Regions from separate parts of the Photobacterium satsumensis genome, predicted to be linked through region 1. Evidence: riboswitches for the same ligand, from Rfam matches in the RefSeq annotation. Region 1 holds a riboswitch; each other region holds the start of a gene.
The links. Region 1 has a riboswitch for thiamine pyrophosphate ahead of thiC (phosphomethylpyrimidine synthase ThiC). Riboswitches for the same ligand answer to the same signal wherever they lie in the genome.
Positions count from the first base shown of each region.

Region 1 (3,252 bases):
TTCCAGCTCGCATGGCACCTTTGGTATTGATTACCACAGTGATCACCCACCTGTTCGGTGGCTCTGCAGGCCGTGAAGGGACGGCTGTGCAAATCGGTGGGGCATCGACCCATTGGCTAGCACGTAAATTTAAGCTAAATGAGTCTGACACTCGGCTTATTCTGATTGCAGGTGTAGCCGCTGGCTTTGGTGCCGTATTCGGCACCCCGTTGACTGGCGCTATCTTTGCCCTTGAAGTATTGGCTATAGGCCGCTTGCGTTACGATGCAATCATTCCGGCCTTGTTCGCTGCAATATTGGCAGATGTGGTTTGCTCGGCCTGGGGCGTGCACCATACTCATTACCGCATCGATTTCCTTGAAACCATCACCTTATTTGAACATGCGGTCAAAGTGGACTTGTGGATGATCGCCAAGATTGTGGTCGCTGCGGTTGCATTTGGATTGGCGGGGTATTTATTCGGTGAGCTAACCCATGCCTTCAAAGATATCTTTAAGGCGACCCTGAAAAACCCATACCTGATTGTGGTTGTCGGTGGTTTGATCGTCATTGGTGCTGTTCAGCTGATCGGCAACTATGATTATATTGGCTTGGGTGTGTATTCGAGCCGGGAAGGTGGCGTCAGTATTTTAAGTGCCTTCCAGGATGGAGGCGCCGAGTGGTATAGCTGGCTACTCAAATTGTTGTTAACGGCTATCACCCTTGCTGCTGGTTATAAGGGCGGAGAAGTTACGCCTTTGTTCTTCGTCGGAGCGACGTTGGGTAATACCATGGCTTGGGTGCTGGGTGCGCCGGTTGATTTATTTGCCGCCCTTGGCTTCTTGGCAGTGTTTGCCGCAGCGACCAATACACCACTGGCTTGTACCATTATGGGTGTTGAGCTATTTGGGGCTGAGCACATGTTGTATTTCGCCATTGCTTGCTATACCGCTTATTTCTTCAGTGGCCACACCGGGATTTATTCATCACAGCGAGTGGCGGTACCTAAGCTGCTTGACTTGGATGGTGCGCCGAAGATCACCCATAAGCTCGGTGAGCTGAGAGAAACCCATTCCTCATTGCTTAAGTCACTTGTGAAGCGCTTCAAATAATTTTGTTTGGAGGCGGCGTGTTATGCAAAGGTAGCAATGTTTTTGCCAAATAAGTATTAAAACTGTGGGTTCTGCCTTGCCGAGGCAGAACCCCTTTCATATACTGCTAGTTCAACTTGTCGGAGTGCCATTTGGCTGAGACCGCATTGCGGGATCCGTAGAACCTGATCAGGCTAATACCTGCGAAGGGAACAAGAGAGACTCTTCTGCATCGCTGTATTCACAGTGGCAGTATCAGACGAAACTATACACCCTACGTATAGCCTCTTGTTTACGCACCTATCCGCCAAGCACTTTCCCCTTTATGGACTAAAAAGGAAATTGCTATGTCGAATCGCAAACAAGCGAGACTGGAAGCGAAACAATTTATCGATTCACTGACCACCCAGGCTTACCCGAACTCCCGGAAAGTCTATGTCACCGGTAGCCGCGAAGATATCCGGGTGCCAATGCGTGAAATTGCCCTGGCCGACAGCTTGGTTGGTGGGAGCAAAGATGATCCTGTTTTTGAGCCCAATGAGTCGATACGTGTCTATGACACTTCTGGCTTTTATACCGATCCTGAGCAACCCGCTGATATCTATGCTGGCCTGCCAAAACTGCGTGAAGCATGGATTGAGGAGCGGGGTGATACCGAGCATCTTGATGAGCTAAGCTCGCAATACTCCAAAGACCGTTTGGCCGATGACACACTTGATGAGCTACGGTTTGAGCAACAGTCTCGTATCCGGCGCGCCAAAACAGGTGCTAATGTCACCCAATTGCACTATGCCCGTCAGGGGATCATCACGCCCGAAATGGAATATATCGCGATCCGTGAAAATATGGGGCGGGCAACATATCGAGATGAGGTGCTCAACCAACAGCATCCGGGTATGGCCTTTGGTGCAAACCTTCCTGAAGAAATTACCCCCGAATTTGTCCGCCGTGAAGTTGCTGAAGGCCGGGCTATCATCCCTTGTAATATCAATCACCCCGAATCTGAGCCGATGATTATTGGCCGAAACTTTCTGGTCAAGGTCAATGCCAATATCGGTAACTCGTCGGTCAGCTCTTCAATTGAAGAAGAGGTTGAGAAACTAGTGTGGTCGACCCGTTGGGGAGGCGATACGGTAATGGATCTTTCTACCGGGCGAAATATTCATGAAACCCGTGAGTGGATCATCCGCAACAGCCCTGTCCCGATTGGTACTGTGCCTATGTATCAGGCGCTGGAAAAGGTCAATGGTATTGCCGAGAACCTAAATTGGGACGTATTCCGCGATACCTTGCTGGAACAAGCCGAGCAGGGGGTCGACTACTTTACAATTCATGCCGGCGTCTTGCTGCGCTATGTCCCGATGACAGCCAAAAGGGTCACGGGTATTGTCTCGCGCGGTGGTTCAATCATGGCCAAATGGTGTTTGGCCCATCATCAGGAAAGCTTCCTGTACCAGCACTTCCGAGAGATTTGCGAAATCTGTGCCCAGTACGACATTGCCCTGTCATTGGGGGATGGCCTGCGCCCGGGCTCGGTGGCTGATGCCAATGATGAGGCGCAGTTTAGTGAGCTGCGTACACTGGGTGAGCTAACCAAGATTGCATGGGAATACGATGTCCAGGTGATGATTGAAGGCCCGGGGCATGTACCGATGCACATGATCAAAGAGAACATGGAAGAGCAGCTCAAGCACTGCGATGAAGCGCCATTTTATACCTTGGGGCCGTTGACGACCGATATCGCGCCGGGCTATGACCATATTACCTCTGGCATCGGTGCCGCCATGATCGGCTGGTATGGCTGTGCCATGCTGTGCTACGTCACCCCGAAAGAACACTTGGGCCTGCCGAATAAAGAAGATGTAAAGGTGGGGCTGATCACGTACAAGCTGTGTGCCCATGCGGCAGACTTAGCAAAAGGCCACCCCGGCGCTCAGGTTCGCGATAACGCCTTGTCGAAGGCACGCTTTGAGTTCCGCTGGGAGGATCAATTTAATCTGGCTTTAGATCCTGAAACGGCTCGAGCCTACCATGATGAAACACTCCCTCAGGAGTCCGGCAAAATCGCGCATTTTTGTTCGATGTGCGGACCGAAATTCTGCTCGATGAAGATCTCACAAGAAGTCCGTGACTATGCAAAAGGGCTAGAGAAAGACGGCGATTTAGCGGTGAAGATGTTGGA
Region 1 covers NZ_JAKJSK010000011.1:208,045-211,296, reverse strand. Annotated here, with positions in the region: gene L4D79_RS22275 (voltage-gated chloride channel family protein) at 1-1,091, shown strand, start outside; TPP riboswitch at 1,202-1,299, shown strand; gene thiC (phosphomethylpyrimidine synthase ThiC) at 1,418-3,252, shown strand, end outside.

Region 2 (3,252 bases), on a different contig from region 1:
GACAGGGCATAGGCAACGGGAATCGCCGGCAGGGTACTCAGCAGTGTCGAGAGCAGGGCTTGAGTGAAGGAGAAACCGGTAATATGCCGCAGATACGGATCATGCCATAGCGAGGCAATATCGAGATCACTGGCCTCATTGATCAAGGCGCCAAGGGCTCCGATCACGAGAAAGAGAATGAGCCCGGCAGTCATGAGACCGGGCATCAGTTGGGTGGTACGTGTGTTCAAAAGTGAGTGCCTGCTACTTGGTCAGTGCTTGTTGCCACTCGCGTACCCAGCTTCTGCGCTGCTTCGCAACGTCTTGGGCTGAAAACTCCAACGCCTTAGCGGGTAGGGTTAGCGCTTTGAATTCAGCGGGCTGTGCGACACTCGTCACCGGGTACATCCAGTTACCCGTCGGGATCACGGATTGGAACTCTGGCGTCAGGATAAAGGCCAGGAACTGATCGGCCAGCGCTTGGTTGGGGCTGCTTTTCAGCTTGGCGGCGACTTCCACCTGCATGTAATGCCCCTCACTGAAATCGGCGGCTTTGTATTTGTCATCCTGCTCGGCAATTAGGTGATAGGCCGGAGAGGTGGTGTAGGAGAGCACCATATCGGACTCGCCCTTGAGGAACATGCTATAGGCTTCAGACCAGCCTTTGGTGACCGTGACTGTTTTCTGTGCCAGTTGCTGCCAAGCGTCAGCGGCTTTATCGCCATATATCGATTTCATCCACAGCATCAGGCCCTGGCCCGGGGTCGAGGTGCGTGGATCTTGGTAGATGATGCTTAAATCATCACGGTTGACCAGCTCATCCAAACTCTTGGGCGGGTTCGCCAGTTTGCTGCTGTCATAGACAAAGGCGAAGTAGCCGTAATCATAGGGAACAAAGGTGGTGTCATTCCATCCGTTTGGTAGGGCTAGTTCGCTAGTATCAACTTGGTGTTCAGCCAGCAGCCCTGTTTTCTTGGCTTCGGCAATCAGGTTGTTATCAAGGCCAAGCAATACATCGGCTTTGGTGCGTTTGCCTTCAAGGCGGACACGGTTGAGGATCGACACCCCGTCATCCAGGGCGACAAATTCCAAATTACACTCGCACTGTGCCTCAAAGGCTTTTTCGATCGCCGGCCCCGGTCCCCAGTCAGAGGCGAATGAGCTGTAGGTGTAAACCGTAAGGGTATTGTCCGCGGCCAATGCCGGAGCGGCAGCCAAGGTTAGAAGGGGAAGTAATTTTTTCACTATGCGCTCCTGATACTCTTGCGTCCGGCAAGAGGAAAAATAATCGTATGAGAGCGGCACAGGGTTGAGTAGAAGGCTGGCATCATGCCTGCCCGGCGGGATAACAAGGCATACCGTATCGAACTCAATTCCTACGCCAGCATTAACTGGATCAGGTTCTGTGGGTTTTGCCGGAGCAATCTCAGCGGCTTGCAGTATGACCAAGGCAAGCGGCGCTCCCCAATGAGAACGCCTGTTATTGTAATGTGCCAAGGTACGGGTTGCCAGCAGCAACGCTCTTTTATGCTAATCCTGATATCGGATTGGCGGCGTGCCGCCAGGTGTGTTCGTTGGCTCCAGAGAGTGGGTTTGACTACTGAGCGTCATTAAGTGACCAGTTGTAATCATAACTGACGTTATTGAGGGTGATTGGCTTTCCGTGCCGGTACTGGTTGATGTGCTTTTGTAGTTGGGATTGGTTACCAAAGTCACTGCCATACCAGTCATAAATCGAAGAAAGTGTGGTTTTGCCGCTTTTCGGGTTGACACCTTTACCGCTGTTGATAAAGCGGGTGGCAGATTTCTCCAGCAGACGCTCGTTATTGGTGGCAGTGAATGCTTCTGGCTGGAGATCTGGGCAGCCTAGGCTGGCGCAGTTGACCACATAGTGGATACGCGGGTCCTGCCAGATCGGGCGCAATATGCGGTGCTCGATATCATTGAGGGAGAGCGTCTTGCCATTGATAGTTAGTACTTGCTCATCCCATGGGCCAAAACTGAAGAAACCGCCCAGTTTGGTGATGGAAGAGACGGGGTAGCTATCGAGGATCAGCTTGACCGTTTGGGCGTTATAGAGGTTAACCCAGTAGGCAAATTGCTCGTTGCGGCTCAGTTGGTGCGGATCTCGCTTGGTGAGATCGCGCAGGTAGCGGTCCAGCTCGTATTTGTCACTGTCAGTCACCCGGCCGTAGCGGAATAAGGTTTGGTTGGGCTGGACAACAAGGTATTTATCGAGCACCCGTTGCCAGCGGCTGTGATCAACGGTTTGTGAGTCGCTGGTGGCGTATTGCTGCCAATAGGGCCAGAGATCGGCCTTGGGGGCCGCAAAAGTACTGGCCGATAGCAAGAGAAACAACAGGCTGACAAAAAAGCGCATAGAACATCCTTAATCTTGGTCCCAAGAGACGACAGGGTTTAGCTTAGACGACCTGCTGGTGGCTCGGTTTATTGCATAAAAGACAGAAAAACGCCCCAGTCATAGTGAACTGGGGCGTTAATGTTATCTGTATTTAGCAAAAACAGTAATGACGTTACGCCAAGAAAGCAGGGATCTTATTTTCGTACTCGGCAATTTTGTCTTCGTGCTGCAAGGTCAGGCCGATATTATCAAGGCCGTTTAGCAGGCAGTGACGACGGAACTCGTCGATTTCAAACCCGTACTGCTTGCCGTTGGCAGTCACCTGCATCGCTTCCAGATCAACGGTGACTTCAGCACCTTCATTCGCTTCGACGTACTGGAAGATTTCATCGACTTCCTGCTCGGTCAGGCGAACCGGCACCATCTGGTTGTTGATGGAGTTGCCGTAGAAGATATCGGCAAAACTTGGCGCAATCATCACCTGAATACCGTAATCGGCCAGTGCCCATGGTGCGTGCTCGCGGGACGAGCCACAACCGAAGTTTTCACGAGCCAGCAAGATGCTGGCGCCTTGGTAGCGCGGGGCATTCATGATGAATTCTGGGTTTGGCTGCTCGCCGGCATCGTCAAGGAAGCGCCAGTCATGGAACAGGTGCTTGCCGAAACCGGTACGGGTGACCTTTTGCAAAAACTGCTTAGGGATAATGGCATCGGTATCGACGTTGGCTGCATCCAATGGAACGACCAATCCGGTATGTTGTTTAAATCCTGTCATTGTTTCGTTCCTTCTCTTAAGCCGTCACTGCAACGTTGTCTAGTTCGCGGATATCAACAAAGTGGCCCGCACAAGCTGCCGCAGCCGCCATAGCAGGGCTGACTAGGTGGGTACGACCGTCGCGGCCCTGACGGCC
Region 2 covers NZ_JAKJSK010000016.1:47,149-50,400, forward strand. Annotated here, with positions in the region: gene thiP (thiamine/thiamine pyrophosphate ABC transporter permease ThiP) at 1-206, opposite strand, end outside; gene thiB (thiamine ABC transporter substrate binding subunit) at 244-1,224, opposite strand; TPP riboswitch at 1,336-1,456, opposite strand; gene L4D79_RS25630 (DUF547 domain-containing protein) at 1,577-2,359, opposite strand; gene leuD (3-isopropylmalate dehydratase small subunit) at 2,514-3,116, opposite strand; gene leuC (3-isopropylmalate dehydratase large subunit) at 3,133-3,252, opposite strand, start outside.
Region 2: linked by a shared signal. The riboswitch ahead of thiB (thiamine ABC transporter substrate binding subunit) and the one ahead of thiC (phosphomethylpyrimidine synthase ThiC) in region 1 are both predicted to bind thiamine pyrophosphate.

Region 3 (3,252 bases), on a different contig from region 1:
GCTCAATTTTGACGACATGGATTGATCAGACATAGTCATTCTCCAGTTCGTTGATAATCCCTTGCTGGAGGGCCGCGAGCTCACCATCAAATTGCCGAGGCGGGATACTTAATGGTACAGGTAATGGCTTAATTGATGCTGGAAAGCCAGCCATCATGTAAATGTGGTGGCCAAGGCGCAGTGCCTCTTGGGGATCATGGGTGATCAACAAGACTGTTTTATCTGCAAGTAGGGTTGCAGACAATGACTGTAATTTATGGCGTGTGACAGCATCGAGTGCAGAGAAAGGCTCATCCATCAGCACCAAGGGTTTGTCTTGCATTAAGGTACGAGCAAGAGCCACACGCTGACGCATGCCACCAGAAAGCTGGTTTGGCATAGCATTTGACTTATCTGCAAGCCCAACTGCGTCGAGCATTGCCATTGCCTTTTGCTTATCGGTTTTTTGGGAAGAACCAAAGCGAGCACTCAAGCACACATTGTCGATGACATTTAGCCATGGCAACAGCAGGTCTTGCTGTGCCATGTAGGCAAGATTGCCACCAAGTGGTAATGCATTGCTGGTAGTGATACTGCCAGCCCAATCCACATTATCTTCAAGTAAACCGGCAAGGTGACGAAGCAGGGTGGTTTTACCGCAGCCACTTTTACCAAGCAAACAGGTCCATTTTCCTGCTGGCAATGTAACATCGAGGTGTTTGAACAGCGGGTGTACAGCATCATTATATCGAAGCGTTAGTTGATCGATATTGACGGCCATCCCTACTGCTTTGTCAGCGGCAAGAGTGTTGTTCATTTTGTTGACAGCTTCCATGCTTATTCAGGTTTAAAATGGCCGGAAAAGAAATGATTTACCGGACCGTGCCCTGAGCCAATTTGTAACTCATCCGCATGATCGATAGCCTTGGTGATATAGCTTTTAGCATGTCGAACCGCTTGTTCTAGAGGGTATTCCTGGGCAAGGAAGGAAGCTGTAGCCGCAGAGAGCGTGCACCCTGTACCGTGGGTATTGCGAGTTGCTATACGTGGTGTGCTCATGCGGATAACGTCATTCTCGAGGATGAGCAGGTCGGTACTGAAGGCGTCTTTTTCTAGATGGCCACCTTTGAGAAGGGTTGAGCGGGCACCAATGGCACGCAACGCTGAAATCATGTCAGACATTTGCTGTTCAGTTTCAGGTAGAGTTGCACCAATAAGTGCTGCGGCTTCCGGTAGGTTAGGGGTGATCACATCGGCAAGGGGCAGCAATTCTGATTTTAGCGTCGAGATAGCCTCTTGCTCCAGTAGAAGATCGCCACTCGTTGCCACCATTACCGGGTCGATAACCAAGAACTTAGGTTGGTATTGGCGCAGCTTTTTTGCCACCATGCGGATGATATTGGCATCACTCAGCATACCAATTTTGACTGCTTTAACGTCAAGATCTGAAAATACGGCATCCAGTTGTTGTTCGACAAAGGCAGGATCAATACCAAGAATGCCGGTCACACCTTGCGTATTTTGCGCCGTTAAGGCTGTGATGACCGAACAGGCATAGCCGCCAGTAGCGGAAATAGCTTTAATGTCGGCCTGAATGCCAGCGCCGCCACCGCTGTCTGAACCAGCAATCGTAAGGGTGATCGGGGTGTTTGATGGAATTGACATAGTTACCTCTATTAAGACGTAAGGTAGCCAATGCCGTCGAACCAGAAAGGGGTCGAAAAGGGGCAGTGCAGCTAGTTCCCTACGCCATTATTAAATGGATCAGGTTCAACGGGTCCCACTACGTGGTCTCAGCGCTCGGCTCCCCGACTAACGGACAAAATTTTGCTTAAAGGACCAAAGAAATGTATTGGCCTTATTAAATCTGTTTTCTGGCTTAAATGCCTGAAGATGAGGCTAATCTAAACATGTTTTTTCCTATAGGGCAAACATGTTAGGAATAAAATGAGGTGATGGATGAAGAAAAATACAGAAAGGGAATAACAGGCAGCCATAAAATGGCTGCCTGTTTAATTACATCTTTTTGCAGTAAGCCGCGATAATAACCATGTTTGTACCCGCTGCTTTACCTGAAACGTGCAATGGGTTGTCAGTTAGGCGGATACCACGTACAGCGGTACCTTGTTTGATCACAAGGTTTGAGCCTTTTACTGGCAGGTCTTTGATAATAGTTACATTGTCACCAGCTTGTAGGGGAGTGCCGTTTACGTCAATCGTTTTTATCGCGTCAAGCTCAGCGAGTGCAATGCCTTTCTCTGCCCATTCAATCATGTCTTCTTCCATGTACAGCATATCGAGCAAATCCTGTGCCCAAGTTTCAGAAGAAAGACGCTTAAGCAAACGATAAGCCATAACCTGAACAGCTGGTTCTTGGCTCCACATGCTGTCGTTTAGACAACGCCAGTGGTTTTGGTCCAGGGTTTCAGCGTCTTCGATTTCTGTACGGCAAGTGCCACATACCATCACACAGCTACCTGCTGTTTGATCAGGAGACGCAGGTACTTCATAAACGCTCAGGTTGTCTTCTGAACTACACAGTTCACATTTAGCGCCAGAGCGCTCTTTAACGATTGATTCAATGCTCATAGGAATATTCCAAGGAAGTGTAATGGTGTTAGCTACCATACAGGTAACTATTCTGTTTATTATGCCATTTAATTCTGAGAAGGAAAGGAATCAAGATCATGATCACAATACTCTCATTTACTTACGTTCAAAAAACGTGCTGAATCAATTTTTAAGTAAAAAAAATGCAACAAATTTGTATGAGGTTATGTTGGTTTGGGACTAAGATCAAAGTGCTGGTTCAAGTCGTTATAGAAAGAAAATAGGATAATTTATGAAAAAGGCACTTTTTTTACTTTCATCTTTAGTACTTATTGGCTGTGACGATGAAGACGTTGTCAATACAGTGTCTGGCAACGCCGAGGTATTTTCTGTTACAGGCGCCGAAATTGAGGGAGCACAAGGCTATACAAGTATTGATAGCATTGAAAGTCAGTACCCGATTACGTTGCCTGATGAGCTTCCGGCAGGCTCAGAGGCCGAACTGGATAACAAACTGGGGTCACTTGGAATCGATATTGAAGATACGGATTGCGGTGTAATCGATACCACTGGTGATGTCTGCTTTGGAGCCGGAAGTGATACGGTTTGTGTGCCTGATGAAGTTAACAAGTTGGGGATCAAGCTTTATACCATTGATATCGATGAGGTAAAACGCGCTTATGATAACGGCTTCTATCCGAAACTGGCTGCTGATCTGTTAGG
Region 3 covers NZ_JAKJSK010000006.1:952,207-955,458, reverse strand. Annotated here, with positions in the region: gene L4D79_RS04535 (ABC transporter ATP-binding protein) at 26-796, opposite strand; gene thiD (bifunctional hydroxymethylpyrimidine kinase/phosphomethylpyrimidine kinase) at 817-1,644, opposite strand; TPP riboswitch at 1,704-1,800, opposite strand; gene L4D79_RS04525 (PhnA domain-containing protein) at 1,996-2,568, opposite strand; gene L4D79_RS04520 (hypothetical protein) at 2,822-3,252, shown strand, end outside.
Region 3: linked by a shared signal. The riboswitch ahead of thiD (bifunctional hydroxymethylpyrimidine kinase/phosphomethylpyrimidine kinase) and the one ahead of thiC (phosphomethylpyrimidine synthase ThiC) in region 1 are both predicted to bind thiamine pyrophosphate.